DNA from 2 places in the Vagococcus sp. QWL-13 genome. Region 1 is predicted to be linked to the other one. Evidence: a T-box and tRNA genes for the amino acid it is inferred to sense, from the RefSeq annotation. Region 1 holds a T-box; the other holds one or more tRNA genes.
The links. The T-box of region 1 lies ahead of AC4PHI_RS11210 (valine--tRNA ligase). A T-box ahead of a tRNA ligase gene usually reads a tRNA of that ligase, here a tRNA-Val.
Positions count from the first base shown of each region.

Region 1 (8,873 bases):
TTTTTAACTGATTAAGACGGTCTTTCACAGTCTGTTGCTTGGCTAAATAATCCGCCTCTTTTGCCCGTTCAGCCTCGACAATTTCAGCCGGAGCATTGGAAACAAAACGTTCATTTTTCAGCTTCCCTTGGACTCTTGCTACTTCTTTTGTCCACTTGTCCAACTCTTTTTCTAACCGGGCAATCTCATCTTCGATATTGATCAAGTCTGCCAAAGGAAGGAAAATTTCTCCTCCTGTGATAACTGCACTCATGGCCAGTTCAGGCGCTTGAATCTCTGCGCTGATTTCCAATGTTTCAGGATGACAAAAACGCTTGATATAATCCACATTATCCGCTAAAAATTCGCGAATCGTTTCATCTGTGGTTCTGATCAGCAAGGTAATTTCTTTCGACATCGGCGCATTTACTTCGGCACGGATATTTCTGACTGAACGAATTAACTCTTTTAAAACTTCCATCCCCTCAGCAGCCGGTTCATCATCATCTGCCGGGACTACTTCCGGGTAAGGGGCTACAACGATAGACTCTCCTTGATGGGGCAGAGATGTCCAGATTTCTTCGGTGACAAAAGGCATGATCGGATGAAGGAGTTTTAAAATTTTGTCCAGCACATAAGCCAGCAAACTCCGTGTCAGATGCTTTTGTTCCTCATTGTCGCCATAGAGCACTTCCTTGCTCATCTCTATATACCAATCACAAAAATCATCCCAAATAAAATTATACAAATGACGGCCTGCTTCGCCGAACTCAAACTTGTCGAACAAACGATTGACATTTGCCACAGTGTCGTTCAAACGGGTTAAAATCCAACGGTCGGCAACGCTCCGCTGACCTTCCAGAGAAATCTCCTCATAGGTCAATCCTTCCAAGTTCATGATTACAAAACGGCTGGCGTTCCAAATTTTATTGATAAAATTCCATGATGCATCCATTTTTTCATGACTGAAACGGATATCTTGCCCCGGTGAAGAGCCCGTTGCCAAGAACCAGCGTAATGCGTCAGCACCGTATTTTTCAATAACATCCATAGGGTCTATGCCATTGCCTAATGATTTACTCATTTTACGGCCATCCTCTGCCCGAATCAAGCCATGCAGCAACACATTGTCAAATGGTCGGCGGTCAGTGAATTCCAAACTTTGGAAAATCATCCGGCTGACCCAAAAGAAAATAATATCATAGCCGGTGACCAAGGTGGACGTAGGGAAATACCGTTCAAAGTCAGGAGACGTTTCATCCGGCCAGCCCATGGTAGAAAAAGGCCACAATGCCGAACTGAACCAAGTATCCAGCACATCTTCATCCTGTATCCAATTGTCAAGGTCCGCCGGTGCAGTCTCTCCTACATAGACTTCTCCAGTTTCTTTATGATACCAAGCAGGGATTTGATGTCCCCACCACAATTGACGGGAAATGACCCAGTCATGAACATTTTCCATCCATTGGATAAATGTCCCGTTAAAACGGGGCGGATAAAATTCGACCTTATTTTCAGTCGATTGGTTGCGGATTGCTTTCTCTGCTAAATCAGCCATTTTGACAAACCACTGGGTAGACAAACGGGGTTCCACCATCACACCGGTCCGTTCTGAATGCCCCACACTGTGGAACATTTTTTCAATCCTTTTCAGACGACCAGCCGCTTCCAAATCTTTGACGATTTGTTTTCGTGCAGCAAAACGGTCCATCCCATCATAAGGCGGATAAAAATCATTCATCGTCCCATCATCATTCATCACATTTACCCGAGGCAGCTGATGGCGATTGCCTACCTCAAAGTCATTTGGGTCATGGGCCGGCGTGATTTTCACGACACCAGTCCCAAATTCCATATCCACATAATCATCTGCCACCACAGGAATTTCTTTTTCCACCAAAGGCAGTATTACATTTTTGCCAATCAAATGCTGGTAACGTTCGTCTTTAGGGTGAACAGCCACTGCCGTATCCCCTAACATCGTTTCTGGACGAGTCGTAGCAATTTCTACAGTTTCTCCACTGCCGTCAGCCAGCAGATATGTCATGTAGTAAAAAGCCCCTTCCACATCTTTGTGAATGACTTCTATGTCAGAGAGAGCAGTTTTCGCCTGCGGATCCCAGTTGATGATGTACTCACCGCGATAAATCAACCCTTTTTTATATAGCTCCACAAACACTTTTTTGACCGCTGCAGACAGTCCTTCATCCAAAGTGAAACGTTCCCGGTCATAATCTAGGGACAATCCTAACTTCGCCCACTGTTCACGGATATGAGAAGCATATTCTTCTTTCCATTCCCAAGTTTTTTCCAAAAACTTTTCCCGTCCCAACTCATAACGGTTGAGACCTTCTTCACGCAGTTTTTCTTCCACTTTCGCTTGAGTAGCAATCCCTGCGTGGTCCATCCCTGGAAGCCACAGAGTATCGTAGCCTTGCATCCGCTTATGACGGATAATAATATCTTGTAAAGTGGTATCCCAGGCGTGGCCTAAGTGTAATTTCCCGGTAACATTTGGCGGGGGGATTACAATGGAATAAGGCTCAGCGTCAGGATTCCCACTGGGACGAAACACCTTGTCAGCCAGCCATCTGTCATATTTTCCTTGTTCTACTTTTTGCGGATCAAATTTTGTTGATAGATTTTGCTCTTCTGTCATTATCTTTTTCCTTCCTCCTAAAACTGACTTTATGAACAATAACTTCCTTGATTCAATGGGAAGTATTTTTACAGAGTTTACTTGTTAAAAAAAAATAAACCCTAGAACACATCATGTGTCCTAGGGCGAATAATCGCGGTACCACCTATTTTTACCGTAAAAACATACGGCTTCTCTCAGTGTCATAACGTTCACTAAACGAAATAGTCTACTGTTTCATCCAAAAAGGTTCAACTACTCAACTTCCAAGCTACTTTCACAAAGCAAAACTTGAAAATCTTTCAGCGGACGATTTTCTCTCTGACAAGTTTGACCTTTGCTACTCCTCTTGTTCACAGTCTTTTTACAAGTGTACAATGAAAATTGTCCCTCGTCAAATAGTTGTTAAACTAATTTTTTCAATTCAGCCAATGCTGAGTTGTAATCAGGTTCATCTGTCAATTCAGGGACAATCTGCCGGTAAACGATCGTGCCATCTTTATCAATCACAAAAACTGACCGTGCCAAAAGTCCTAAAGACTCGATCAGCACACCATACTCTCTGCCAAAGGTAAACTCAGTATCATGGAGCATCTCCATATCAACACCTTCTGCTGCACACCAGTTAGCTTGTTCTTCTTTCGTGTTTTTCGAGATTGTCACAAATGTGGCACCTTTGATGTCAGCTGCTTCTTGATTAAAACGTTTGGTCTGAATACTGCACACACTGGTATCAATATCAGGGACGATGTTCAGTAAGACTGGTGTGGCCAATAACTGACTTAACGAAACCGCCTGATCCTCTAAATTATCAAGTGTAAAATCTGGTGCCTTATCACCAACATTTCTCTCTGTCCCAACTAATGTTAAAATATCTTCACCTTTTGTTACGTTCATGGTCTTTGTCTCCTTCCATTATTTCCTTCATTATAACTAAATAAAAAAAAAGGAACAAAGATACTGCCTATAAACCAGAAACGCAAAAAAGCAGCTTTTCAGCGACAAATTACTGCACTGTTACCAAAAAGCTGAATTTTATTTCTAGTTAAAAACTGATTTGTTTACTGGACGTAAAGTTTTCATCAAAATAGATCAATGTCTGAAGCTCAGTAGTCAAATCGATATACTGTACTTTGACATTATCGGGCACACGAATCCTTCCCGGAGCAAAATTTAGGATTGCTGTGACACCAGCTGCGATGACTTTATCTGCCACAGTTTGCGAAAATTTGCTTGGAACAGTCAAAATTGCCGTTGTCACCCCTTCTTTTTTTATCCGCTCTTCTAAGCAGGACATATCTTCAACTGTGATATTTTTGATTTTTTCTCCTACAACCTCCGGATCTGTATCAAAAGCACAAACAATATTCAAATGATCATTGTTTTTGAAATTGTAGCGCCCTAAAGCTTTGCCTAAATTTCCTACGCCTACCAGAGCGATTCTCTTTTCTACTTCGGTGTTTAAGATATGACTGAATACTTCGATTAAAAAGCTAACGTCATAGCCATAGCCACTTCTTCCCAATTCTCCAAAATGTGAAAAATCTCTTCGGATTGTTGCAGAAGGGATTTGAATCATTTTGCTGAAATCTTTTGACTTGATTCTTTCTACACCTGACTCTTCAAGTGTTTTCAAATAACGATAGTACATCGGAATTCTTCTGGCAGTTGCGTTTGGTATTGGACACCCTTTTTTTTCCATTTTCGCCACCCCTTGTTAACTTTTTCACATCTAGTGTATCATTGAACACGCTTTTTTTCAATGTGTTTGTGAAAATGAAAGTATGACAACTGGAAAATAAAACTTACTTTCCAGTTGTCATTCAAAAGGATGGTTTATAACAAATCTTCAAACTCTTGGTGTCCGGCAGACAGGAAATGGTCGTTGGTTTGAATTTTTTCAAACGTCATTCCATCAAGTGCCCTTTGGATTAACCCTTCCACATCCAGTCGTTTTTCATACTCAAAAACTTTCTCCAGTTTTGGTTTAGTTTTAGGTTGAGGCGGGGCAAAAATCGTGCAGCAATCCTCAAAAGGCAATACTGCCAAATCAAAAGTATCAATAGTTTCTGCCAATTCGATGATTTCAAGCTTGTCCATAGTGACAACTGGCCGAATGACAGGTGTGGTAGTTACCTCATTAATGGCTGTCATACTTTCCAAAGTTTGTGAAGCCACCTGTCCCAATGATTCTCCGTTGATAATCGCCAATCCGCCTCTTTTTTCCCGTATCTCATCTGTCAGACGCATCATGAACCGGCGGGTGATCGTCATCAGATAACCGCTTGGTACCTTTTCTTTGATGGTTTCCTGAATTTCAGTAAAAGGCACAGTCATAAACTGAATACCGCCAACATAAGGTGTCAACTTTACTGTTAGTTCTTTAGCTTTATTCAGTGCTTGTTCGCTAGTATAGGGCGGACTGTAAAAATGCACCGCCTCGATCTCTACTCCCCGTTTCATTGCCAAATATCCGGCTACGGGCGAATCAATACCGCCTGACAGCATCAACATCCCCCGGCCGCTGGAACCCACCGGCAGTCCGCCGGCACCCTGTATGGTTGCGACTGAAAGATAAGCGGCATCATGTCGGATTTCGACACGCAATTCGATATCCGGCTGTCTCATTTTCACTTCGATTTCCGGAATCGCACAAATCACCGCATGGCCGATTTCCCGGTTCAGTCCGATAGTATCCAGCTCAAAAGCACGATCAGCCCTTTTGGCATTGACTTTAAAACTTTTCCCCGGCTCATATTCTGAAGCCACTAATTCTGCAGCCGCCTGATAGATTTTTTCCAATTGTTTCTCAACTTTGACTACTGGTGAAAATGTCTGAATACCGAAAATCGGTCTCAGTTTTTCAATAATCACCAGACTGGGTTCTTCATTTAAAATCAAATACATCCGGTCTCTTTGTGCATGGATTTTGACCTTGGGATGTGCTTGTAAAGCTGAACGAATATTTTTTGCCAGCTGTTGGATGAACAGTTTTATATTTTTTCCTTTGGTTGATAATTCGCCATACCGAATCATGATCTCCGAATACTCTAACATCTTTGTCTCCTATCTAGAAATTTTGGCAAATTTCTCATAAATATGTCTGAATGCCACCAAAAACTGCTCAAGTTCGCTCATAGTGGAGTGGCTGCTGAAACTGACACGCACAGCTGTGGTACCAATCTCACCCGGCACTCCCATGGCGTGAAGGGTGCTGCCTGTCACATGACTTCGGCTGGAGCAAGCACTGGTGGTAGAAATCAAAATATTTTTCTCCTCAAAGGCATGAACCAAAACCTCTCCTTTGATGCCTTTGATGCCGAAACAAACGATATGAGGAGCATACTGGTCTGTATAGTCAGTAAATAACGACACATTGTCAAAGGTTTTTAACGCTTCAATCAAGTAAGTTTGTAATTGGCGCTGCTGCTGACACTTGATAACGTCGTCGGTCAACTGCAGACGAACGGCTTTAGCCATGGCCGTTATCCCGGGTACATTTTCAGTGCCGCTGCGTCCGCCAAATTCCTGTCCGCCCCCGTTAAGCAGAGGGGCTAATTTTCTTCCACGCCGCCAAAAGAGAAAACCTACGCCCTTTGGTCCATGAAATTTATGAGAAGAAAAAGTGGCAAAATCGATGCGCTCTGTCAGCCAGTCAGTCAAAGGCAATTTTCCTAAACCCTGAACCGCATCCACATGATAGTGAATATTGGGATAACTTTCCAATAACTTGCTGATTTCTTTTATGGGTTGGATAGCTCCTACTTCATTATTGACCAGCATGGTGGAAATTAAAATTGTTTCCGGCCGGATCATCTCTGCCAACGCTTCGACTTTTATCCTACCCTTTTGGTCCACAGGCGCTCTGCTAATTTCAAAACCTAGCGTTTCCAGCTGCTCCGCCGCTTTTCCGACCGCAGAATGCTCAACGTCGGAAATGATAAGGTGTTTGCCAAAAGGATGTTTTTCAATCGCCGTCCCCTTAACAACCCAATTATTGCCTTCCGTGCCTCCGCTGGTAAAATAAATTTCACCAGCTTCCACGCCGAGCAACTGGGCGATCTGACCGCGAGCTTGCTGCAAAAGGCGGTTGGCTTGTGTCCCCAAAAAATGTAAGCTGGAAGGATTTCCGATGATTCGTTTGGTTGTCTGGAGGTACGTCTCCAAAACACCGGCATCCACAACTGTGGTTGCACTATTATCAAAATAGATCATTTAAACACACCGCTTTCTAAAATTCCTATTTATTATAAAGTGATTCCCCTGTAATATCAAACAAAACAAATAAGCAGAAGCGCTCATTTATCAGCCTCTTTGCCCTTCAACACTAGCTGAGTTTCTAGGCAAATACCGTTTTTCATGAGGTCTGCTCAGATTCAAAGGATTAAAAAAGCTGAGGATGTTTCCCTCAGCTTCTGATATTACATGTCATCTTTCGCCCGGAAGTAGTAGGACTCGATACGTTTAAATGCCCCCGGTTCCACTTGTTCCAAAGCAACTCCGATTTCATCAAGTGCATCTTGATAGCGATAGTCTTCGGAGAATAAAATCATACTCTTCTCAATCGCTCTTTCCACCAGCTCATGGGAATGACGGTAACGGTTTGCATATTGCAGCATCTGTTCAGTCAATGCCGCGCTGTCGATCAGCTCTTGTGTTTTTTCTTCCAGCAAGGCCAAATCCTCGTTGCACAACGTGACCAGCTTCTCGATATAATCCATATCAATGCGAATGCGGTTCAGCTCCCTGACCAACTCTTCCACTCGGTCAGATGCCACAAAGAAAAACTCTAAGTAATCCTGAGGAATTCCCGGCAAACGTTGCTTGTCCACTTGACGTTTTAATGTCTTCAGTTCAAATTCGTAACCCTCGATTTTGGAAGCTGCTTCCTTTTCGCCTTTACGCAAATCTTTAAGGGAAGTGCTGATCTGAACTTGTTGATTTTCCATTTCTTTCAGTATCTCAAATCCGTCACGCAAGCTCTTTTCGGCTTCACTGTAGACCACATCTTTTTTCTTGATCTGTTCATCCAGCTGAGTGATGGCCCGTCCCAATTCTTCAAGCTGTGTCTGAAAGCCGCGGGCACGGCCCAACTCGTTATTGTTCAACGTATAGCTTTGAGAAGTGTGATCCAACTCGATTAGCAGCTGACGGTTATTTTTCTCCACATGTTCCACGTAGTCGCGAACTGTTTTGACATTTGCATTGACGTAATCTCTTGCCTTGATTTCGATCTCCATTACCTCATAGAGTTCTTCGATACGTTCCTCAATGATCGTGTTGCCATTTTGCACATCGAGGACTTCGCACCTTTGCAAAGCGTTTGCCACGTCTTTTATCCGAACATTGACTTTTCGGATATCTTCGGAAAGATCGCCAGCAGAAAACTTATAGTGATCTTTGACCATTCGCTGATAGCCTTCTTCGATCTCTTTCATCTGAGCCGGGTATTCTTTGTCGATTTGCTCAAATAATGGCGGGACCGCCAAAATGATTTGTTCCAATTCATAGGTATGATTTTCCGCCTGCTGCAAAACACTGCTGGCTTCCATCGGATCTCCTGCGGTATTCAGGGCTACGAATTGGGTGAATTCATTTTCTATCTTCGTGACTTGCTTGCGGATCTCGTCAATTGCAGGACCAAATGTTTTCGCTTCTTCCTTGACCTGTTGTGCGATTTCTTCGTACTTATCCAGAGCTTCCTGCACTGCCAGAGAATTACGTTCTTCGCTGGTTTTTAATTCTCTTAAGCCTTCCCGGATTTCTTCGACTTCCTGCTCCATCTTATCCATAGTTTCATAGGCATCCTGGACCACGTCCTTGACTTTGATGAAACGGAAAGTTTCATTCAGATTTTCCACTTCGAAAATCTTGCTTTCCAACTCTGCGAACGAGGCTGTAGAAATATCCGTCCAACGCTGATTCCATTCGCGGAAAGTATTTTGACTTTGCCCGACCAGATGCATTTTTTTGATTTCTTCGATTTCTTCAAACACCGGCAGATCGAATAAAGCAATCTTTCGCTCTTCCAGTTTATCTAATTTTTCTTCATTTTTTCGTTTTAGCAAAACTGCTACGATATAAAAAATAGCAACCACGACAATAATGGCGACAAACACTATTAAAATTGTATTGATGTTGGCTTTCATGCATTTTCCTCCGTGTAGGTTCTTCCCTGTAAAAATAATTTATTAACTATCCATTTATTTACGTTAAATAATCCGTATAAAAACAGTTACCTGTAATTTTCATCTAT
Region 1 is NZ_CM178746.1:2,388,557-2,397,429, forward strand. It holds gene AC4PHI_RS11210 (valine--tRNA ligase) at 1-2,638, opposite strand, end outside; T-box leader at 2,757-2,983, opposite strand; gene tpx (thiol peroxidase) at 3,023-3,514, opposite strand; gene AC4PHI_RS11220 (redox-sensing transcriptional repressor Rex) at 3,663-4,319, opposite strand; gene thiI (tRNA uracil 4-sulfurtransferase ThiI) at 4,454-5,674, opposite strand; gene AC4PHI_RS11230 (cysteine desulfurase family protein) at 5,684-6,832, opposite strand; gene AC4PHI_RS11235 (septation ring formation regulator EzrA) at 7,039-8,766, opposite strand.

Region 2 (8,873 bases), 160 kb from region 1:
TTCTATCGTGAAGCCCGCTATGCCCTTTCTTTAAATGCCTATTTGAGCGAAATTATGGAAGGAACAGTTGCCATCCGTGATCAAATCGCCCGCAGCAAATATTTGCCGGAAGAAGAAATCAGTAAAATAGACGAAGTGACTAACAGTGTGAAGAACAGGATGAAAGAGATCGTTGCTGAAGGAGGGATGAGCCACGATGATTAAAGAATATCGGACAATCAGTGAAGTGGTCGGCCCGCTGATGATTGTGGACCAAGTAACAGGAGTTAAATATGAGGAACTAATCGAGGTGCGCTTGCAAAATGGAGAAACCAGACGAGGGCAAGTACTGGAAATCGATGGCGATCGCGCCATGGTACAAGTTTTTGAGGGTACCAGCGATATCAATCTGCGAGACTCTCAGGTGAGATTTTTAGGGAGGCCTTTGGAGCTTGGTGTTTCAGAAGATATGCTTGGGCGTGTCTTTGATGGTATGGGTCGTATTATCGATAAAGGAGCCCAGCTTTTGCCGGAGAAAAAAGTGAACATCAATGGGGAAGTTATCAATCCTGCCGTTAGAGACTATCCTGATGAGTTTATCCAGACAGGAATTTCTACTATTGATCATTTGAACACTCTCGTACGAGGTCAAAAGCTGCCCGTTTTTTCCGGTTCAGGCTTGCCCCACAAAGAATTTGCTGCTCAAATTGCCAGACAGGCGGCTGTTTTGAATTCAGATGATGAATTTGCTGTCGTCTTCGCGGCTATTGGTATCACTTTTGAAGAAGCGGATTTCTTTGTAGAGAATTTTAGAGAAACAGGTGCTTTGGACCGCTCAGTTGTGTTTATGAATTTAGCGGATGACCCTGCTATCGAAAGAATCGCCACGCCGAGAATGGCTTTGACTGCCGCAGAATATTTGGCTTATGAAAAAGGCATGCACGTATTGGTGATTATGACAGACATGACTAATTATTGTGAAGCTTTGCGTGAAATTTCCGCTGCCAGAAGGGAAGTACCGGGCCGCCGGGGGTATCCCGGTTATCTCTACACAGATTTGGCTAACTTATATGAACGTGCAGGAAGAATTCGCGGTTTGCAAGGATCAGTCACACAGATTCCGATATTGACAATGCCTGAAGATGATAAAACTCATCCAATCCCAGACTTGACAGGGTACATCACTGAAGGACAAATTATTTTGTCCCGCGAGCTTTATAAGAGAGGGATTCAACCCCCTGTGGACGTATTGCCTTCTTTATCCCGTTTGAAAGATAAAGGAACAGGCAAAGGGAAAACCCGTGAAGACCATGCGGCAACGATGAATCAGTTGTTTTCTGCTTATGCTCAAGGTAAACAAGCCAAAGAATTGGCAGTGGTACTGGGAGAAGCTGCCTTATCAGAAGTTGATAAAATTTACAGCCGGTTTGCTGAAAGATTTGAACAAGAGTATATCAATCAAGGGTTTCAAATAAATCGTTCGATTGAGGAAACATTGGATTTAGGCTGGGAATTGCTCAGCATGCTGCCTAGGACGGAATTAAAGCGAATCAAAGATGATATGCTGGATGATTATTTAAACAAAAAGGCGTGATGCAAAATGGCGATACATGTTAATCCAACGAGAATGGAGCTCTCCCGTTTAAAAAAACAGCTGGTGACCGCTGTTAGAGGACATAAATTACTAAAAGATAAACAAGATGAGCTGGTGCGTCAATTTATTTTACTGATACGCAAGAATGCCGTATTGCGAGAGGAAATGGAGAAAAAATTGACCGCAGCGTTTTCTTCCTTTGCCCTGGCCAGCGCCACGCTGAATGAATCTTATATCGAAGAGCTGATGGCAATCTCCACTGGAGAAATGTCCGTGGAAGTCATTGAGAAAAATATCATGAGTGTGAAAGTTCCTATCATGAATTTTGATTATGAGGAAGACTTGATTGCTCCGCCGTTCAGGTATGGATACCTGAACTCCAATGTGGAGTTGGATGAGTCTTTTGAAGAATTGACGAAAATCTTGCCCTTGATGCTGGAATTGGCAGAAGTCGAAAAAACTTGTCAGCTGATGGCAACAGAAATCGAAAAAACCAGAAGACGGGTTAATGCTTTGGAGTATATGACCATTCCAGAGCTAGAGGAAACGATTATCACCATCAGAAATAAACTGGAAGAAACAGAACGAAGCAACATTACACGATTAATCAAAGTGAAAAAAATGAAACAATAAGCTATTTATTGATTGAAGCAGTACAAATTAGTGAAAACTAAGACCAACGGAAAAGAGTCCCTGTATTTTTGGGGGAGTCTTCTCCGTAGTTTTTTACCAAAATAATGGGAAAAGCGATTTTAAAAATGAGCAGAAAATATTTAATTGGATTGCGTCCCAGCTAGTTGTTTGTTATAGTGATGTGGTTAATAAAAAATTGAAGTTATTAGATATATTGTGGAGGAATCAATGATTTTACAAAAGAAAAAACACTCGTTTAGATTATCGAGTGCACAATTTATCACAGGAAGTTTTCTGATGATAATTTTGATCGGGGCGTTTTTACTGTCGCTGCCAATCGCTTCCGTGAAAGGTCCAACCAATTTTTTGGATGCTCTTTTTGTAGCCACCTCTGCAACGTGTGTGACAGGACTGACCACAGTTAACACGGCGGCACATTGGACATTATTTGGGCGGACGGTCATCATGATACTGATCGAAATAGGCGGGATGAGCTTTCTGCTGATTTCCCTGATGATTTTGTTTTCCAGTAAGAGAAAAGCAAGTTTTTCAACTAGGATGTTGATAAAAGATTACATGAACTTAGGAGAGTTCAGCGGGGTTTTTAAAATTGCAAAGTATACCATGAAAATCTCACTGTCAATTCAGTTGATAGGAACCGCTCTCTTGTCCTTTTATTTTGTGCCTAAACACGGATTTGTGAAAGGGATTGGGCACAGTGTTTTTCATGCAGTATCAGCTTTTTGTAATGCCGGTTTCGACTTGTTCGGAGACAGTTTGGAAAGTGCCACGAAAGAGCCTTTTTTACTCGTAGTACTGAGCCTATTGATTCTTGCTGGCGGATTGGGTTTTGTCGTGTGGAAAGAGTTGCTGGAGTTTGCCAAACGTAAAAAATTGTCAATGCATTCTTCTTTGACTTTGCGTGCATCCATGATTATTTTAGGTGTCAGTTTTGTTTTGTTCTTTCTTTTTGAGCAAGGCTTCTCCATTCATGAGCAAGGCTTGTCTCTGACAGAAAAAATCAGCAACATCTTGTTTCTGACGGTAACACCGCGGACAGCAGGTTTTAATAATATTTCTTACACCAACGTTTCCACGGCTTCTCTGCTCTTGACTGCTTTTTTGATGTTTATCGGAGGAAATTCCGGCTCTACAGCGGGGGGATTGAAAGTATCCACATTTTCCGTACTGTTTTTGAATATCAGAAATATTCTGCTGGGAAAAGAGCATACTTCATACAGGGAAAGAACGATTAAAAAGAATACGATTTTGTCCAGTTACGCCCTTTTCTTTTTGGCTTTGACTTTGATTGCAGTGTCAACCATCATTCTTGCGGTAACAGAAACGATTCCCGAAAATTTCGGTATTGAGTATATTGTTTTTGAAGTTTTTTCCGCTTTTGGTACAGTAGGAGTGACCATGGGGTTGACCCCTAACTTAACGGTTGCAGGCAAGGTGGTCATCATGCTGTTGATGTTCATCGGTAGAATTGGTATCTACACCTTTATTTTTTCTCTGATTAAAAAACGTCAAAGCACTCATGACTACTTTAAATATCCTGAAGGGTTTTTGATGGTGGGGTAAAATAGTTTTGAACTGTCTAGAAATCAAACAAGCCAGACATCTGAAAGTGGGTGTCTGGCTTTTTGATGGGATGATTTTTATTGAAAGACACATTTAAAAAAGAGACTCTCTATGAGTCTCAAAAAATTAATTGATAGTGAAATCGCTTTGGGCCTTAGCACCAGTGTACCAGTCAAATTCAATTTCAAACGAATGTTTTTCTCCCTTTATTTCATAGGAGTATTCTACTTTCAAGTGATCTGATGGGGAAATAACTGTTTCTTTGCTTCCTTCCGTCATCGTAAAGGAACCATCCTCTTTTAGTTTCTTGGCAATGGTTTCCAGGGTCGTGGCAAATTCAAGTAAACTTTGGCGATCTTCACGATCAATCAAGACTTTTGTTACAGGTTTATTATTCATTGTCATCGCTCCCTTATAGTTGTTACTTAAATTATACCTTATTTTCGACAAATTTTTAAGTTTTATCGTTATAATTAGCTAGCCAAATAAGTATTCCGTATAAGATATAATGGGAGAGTATCGAATTTTCGGTAAGATTTTTATTTTCAGAAAAGAATTGAGTATGATAGTCCTTGATAGAGAAATGGTCATTGATTTTGATACTGGTATTTGTTATACTCAATTGGTGACCGCATCTATTCAGAATGTTGGATGGGTCTTGGGAAAAATATTTTAGGGTTCCTTAGCTCAGTTGGGAGAGCACTACCTCGACAAGGTAGGGGTCGCTGGTTCGAGACCAGTAGGGACCATCAAGTTTTTATTAGAAGTAGCATAAACGTTGGTATGACAGCAATCGTATAACGTTTTGCTGCTTCTTTTTTTGTTTATACTCTTTGTTAAGTTGGATTGATGCAAATTTAATCATAGGCAATAAATGGAGTAGTAAAAGAATCAAGAATAGTGGAATGGGTGAATTAGAAAGTATTATTGTAGATTGGAGACAAAAATTTTCAGAGATAGACACGAATCTAGGGGATTTGAAGGAAAGTATGATTTATTTTTAAAATAAATTGAAAGAAGTGAGTCGTTCAGACCGTATCTATTCTCAAGAGAATATTAAACGTAGGTTAGATGCTGAACGAGAGTTGAGTGAAGTAAAAAAACTTTATAATAGTCTATTGATTGAACGAGAATCATTGGTTAAAAATAATTCCAGAGTTTTGAAAAAAAGAATAGAACAGGAAACGTTGCAAAATATTTTCACTGAATATTATAAGAATAATGCTGCTGATACTTTAAAAGAGATTGAACAGCTGTTGGAAAAAATAAAAGAATTGGCAGCGAATTATAATCAAGGTTTTGATAAGTTGGTGGAGGATACTGAAGATTTAGCGAAACCACTTCAAAGTTATTTAACACAAGATGATTTTTCTGGTTTGAATGTCACTATTCAGTACAAAACTAATTTTTTCAACGTTGAAGTCAGTGAGCTGGTTAAGAAATACTTTTAGCAAGAACTTATGAATAGTCAAGATTATAAAAAGAAGCATCTCATTTGAGGTGCTTTTTTGGTATAATTTTTGTATCAAAATGAGTTTAATTTTAAAAATCATAATGGTATGATTGTATTAAAACATAAAAAGGGTGAAAAAAGTGAGTTTTGATCAGTTTGGAAACTATACTCCAGGAATACATAAAATTGATTTAAACAATTTTCAAAATATTTTTATTAATGGTATTATCGGTTCAACAACTAGGCAGAGAAATTTAAAAGGGCTTTTAGGTTTTTTTGATAGCTCTTATATGCAAAAGTATAGTGGAATTATAACAAAAGTATGGCTAGATGGGAGCTTTTGTACTGACAAAACCAATCCTAATGATATTGATGGAGTGCTTTTTTTAGATCCCCATCCATCAAAGATAAAAATCACGAATGAATTTTTGGAAGAATTTCCTATATGGCATCACGAAGCTCACAGCCGTCACCATTCCGATTTGTATCCTATATATGACGTTGATGCTTTTAATCAGAATATATCGGATTATCTTACAATAATGGCTGAAGATGATGTTAGCAACTTACAACAGCGATTTGACACAGATTTGAAGTATTGGATGGGACAATTCACATTTGATAGGGAGAGGAATCCTAAGGGGATTTTTGAAGTAACGATGAACGGAGGTGCTTTAAGTTGAGTGATGAAAGAAGTAAAACTTTTATGGAGCTTTATTACACATCAGCTCAATATGTGGATGATACAATTAAACATTTTGAGAAAAGAAAAAAAGACTTTAATTTACCTATTATTAAGATGGAAACAGAATTAGTAAGTGGGGCGATAGAATTAAGCTCTTTGTTTTCTATGACAGAAGGATTACAATCAACTTTCACTTCAGCAATAAATAATATTATGGGAAATGGTTCATCAGTTGGAAAAATCCCAAAAAATATTAGGGAAATTTCAAAGCTGGCAATTTCAGAAGTTGAAGCAGGATCTTTTATCATAAAATTATCAACCTTAGATCAATTGAAGAAGGAACCAAATCAACTGTCATTTGTACATTCGGAAGATGAGAAACTAGATGTACTGGAGAAGTTGCTTGATCAGATTAATAGAATTGATGAAAATGGATTCGGTGATTTAAAACAAGAGTTTGGTAATAGAACAGTTCTTAGATCGAGAGATTGGTTCAATTCACTTGCTAAAAATAACGTCAATTTTAATTATAAAAAGAGAAACTCAAATACAAAGTATAATTTTACAAATCAGAAAATCATTTCAATCGTAAATGAATTATCAAATGTTGTTTTGGAGGAAGAGACTCAAAGGATAAAGGTATATGGTAAACTAATATCCTATCAACTAAACAATAATAGAATTAGTCTGGAAACAGAAGATAATGAAGAGATTAGTATCAAGATTCTAGACAATTCCTTATCCGAATATGAGATTGTAGTTAATTCGTTTTATAATTTGCATGTTGATAGAAAACAAATATTAGACAATTTTGAAAGAATAAATTATGAATATTCTTTAGACACTATCATTGGTACAAATCTAATAACTTCTAATTAAGGAATCTAAAAAGTGATGATCTTTCATCTTCTAACCTATATGAACCATTTCAACACTATTTTTTCTGATAATAGCTTTGGATGTTAAAAATTACATTTTATTAAAAGCACTTTGGTAATTGAAAAACTTTTTCATAGATGGAGGTTTCAATGAGTACAGCAAATGAAATTTTGGAAAATACTAGGTTCGTAATGATTGAGTGGAGAAATGAAGCCTTGTTGAAGGCTCCACCAGTAACAATTGAAATACTTAGTCAAGCAAAAACAGATTGGATTGTTTCGTTAACTGAAGAGTTAGTTAACGAATACACCTTAATTACTGATAATGAAATTAGTGATGGAAAACTGATAATATTAAATACCGTTTTAGGTTCTTTAGTAGAAAGTTGGTTAAAATTTTTTTATACAGTTTATCATGAAGATTATCAAAGTGAGGATACGGGAATTACTAGAAGAGTCATCAATCATGATTCCGGCGAAACAAAATTAATTGATCCCAATGATTTGAAACTAGAACAATTAAAGCAATTTTCTGCAAAGATTTGGGAAGGTTCCGAATTTTATACCTTTATTGAAAATGTTCAACATAAGAGAAACATTATCCACTCATTTAATACTCCTAAATTTGAATTAGGAGAGAAAAGCGATTTTCATGAGGCAATTAAGACGTTCTCAATATTAATAAAAGATATAAAAAATCGGCTTCCAGATATAGATTATTAATTTGTAGATTAAAGTTTGATCCCGCCCGCAAGTAAATGAGAATTGACCATCTAACTGATCATCCTTTTGACCATCTCCATTAGAAATTAGTGGACAGGTTGACGGGGTGGTTTTGTTTTAAGTGTTGATATGACAACGATTGATTATCATTGCAAACAAGCTTGTTTTGTTCGCATCTGTGAAATTTTGATATAAGGCTACCTTGCTTTACTCTCTATAAATTCAATTTTCTATCCTTGGAAAAGGAGAATAAAAAATTTATCTTCATAACACCACCACACACACCAACCCTATGTATAGGAAAGGGACAAAAGGAAGGGCTGCGGCTTCTTTTTCGAAAACCATCAGCAGAAGAACATAGATTAGTGCCGAGATTGTTGCGATAAAGAGGATTTGCCACACTGAAATAAAATCAACAAAACAGCTCCAGATACACAGGAGCTTTATATCGCCTTGACCAAAACCGTTAGGCACAATGAAAGCCAATAAACGAAAAGATAAATAGAAAAAAACAGGTGCCCACCAGAAAAATGAGGTGGCAACAGGAGATGACAGCGTAACGCCAAGCATCAAAATAAATTGTCCATATAAAACAGTGGGCGACAATAAAGTGTAATGAATATCAGTGTAGGCAAGGAGAAGATTTCCGTACAATAAGACAACTATAACTGGTGAAAAAACTTCTTTGGATAAAAGTGTCCCTAAAAAGAAAAAGACAAAAATTAACGAACGCAAAAAAGGGAGCGGCTGTATAGGCAGAGTTTCGGAAAATTCCAGACGAATCAATTTTGGCAGTGACATGGGAGTCAATATCAGAAACAGAAGGTTAAGCAATAACAAAGTCATAAGAGTATTTCTCCTTAGAGTGATTTATAATAGAATTCGGTAACAACATACTATCCATTGAAAAATAGTTGGTTTTGAAGGATAATGGGTATATCTTTGTAGAACCATAAATCGAGCAATACTAAACGATTCTCTGTAGTTTAATAAACAAGATTAGGATAGGATGTTAGTGATGACCCTTAAAATAAAAAAGTATGCATTTTTAATCATTTATCCGCTGATTGCTTTTTTTATGCTGACCTCCTGCAAGGAAGCTGTCAAGCCGGAAGAAGCGGGGATTTTGTTCGTTAACCAGTTGATTTTTGAGGAAGATAAAGATTTGTTTACCGCTAATTTTACCGACGGAGAAGCACTATCTAAAGAAATCGGCCAGCAGAAAAAGACACTGGTGAGCAACATTGTCACTGACATTAACCAGTTTGGCGGTGTTATTTCTTCCCAGCAGACAGAGACCATGGTAGAGAAGTGGCTCGAAAAAATGATGACCGCTACTCAGTT
Region 2 is NZ_CM178746.1:2,230,957-2,239,829, reverse strand. It holds gene AC4PHI_RS10480 (V-type ATP synthase subunit A) at 1-204, shown strand, start outside; gene AC4PHI_RS10475 (V-type ATP synthase subunit B) at 197-1,573, shown strand; gene AC4PHI_RS10470 (V-type ATP synthase subunit D) at 1,580-2,206, shown strand; gene AC4PHI_RS10465 (TrkH family potassium uptake protein) at 2,504-3,790, shown strand; gene AC4PHI_RS10460 (amphi-Trp domain-containing protein) at 3,917-4,189, opposite strand; tRNA gene AC4PHI_RS10455 (tRNA-Val) at 4,467-4,539, shown strand; gene AC4PHI_RS10450 (hypothetical protein) at 4,801-5,241, shown strand; gene AC4PHI_RS10445 (DUF6932 family protein) at 5,384-5,926, shown strand; gene AC4PHI_RS10440 (hypothetical protein) at 5,923-6,807, shown strand; gene AC4PHI_RS10435 (hypothetical protein) at 6,957-7,529, shown strand; gene AC4PHI_RS10430 (prepilin peptidase) at 7,794-8,375, opposite strand; gene AC4PHI_RS10425 (hypothetical protein) at 8,548-8,873, shown strand, end outside.
Region 2: it encodes a tRNA-Val, which carries the amino acid that the T-box ahead of AC4PHI_RS11210 (valine--tRNA ligase) is inferred to sense. The anticodon was not compared.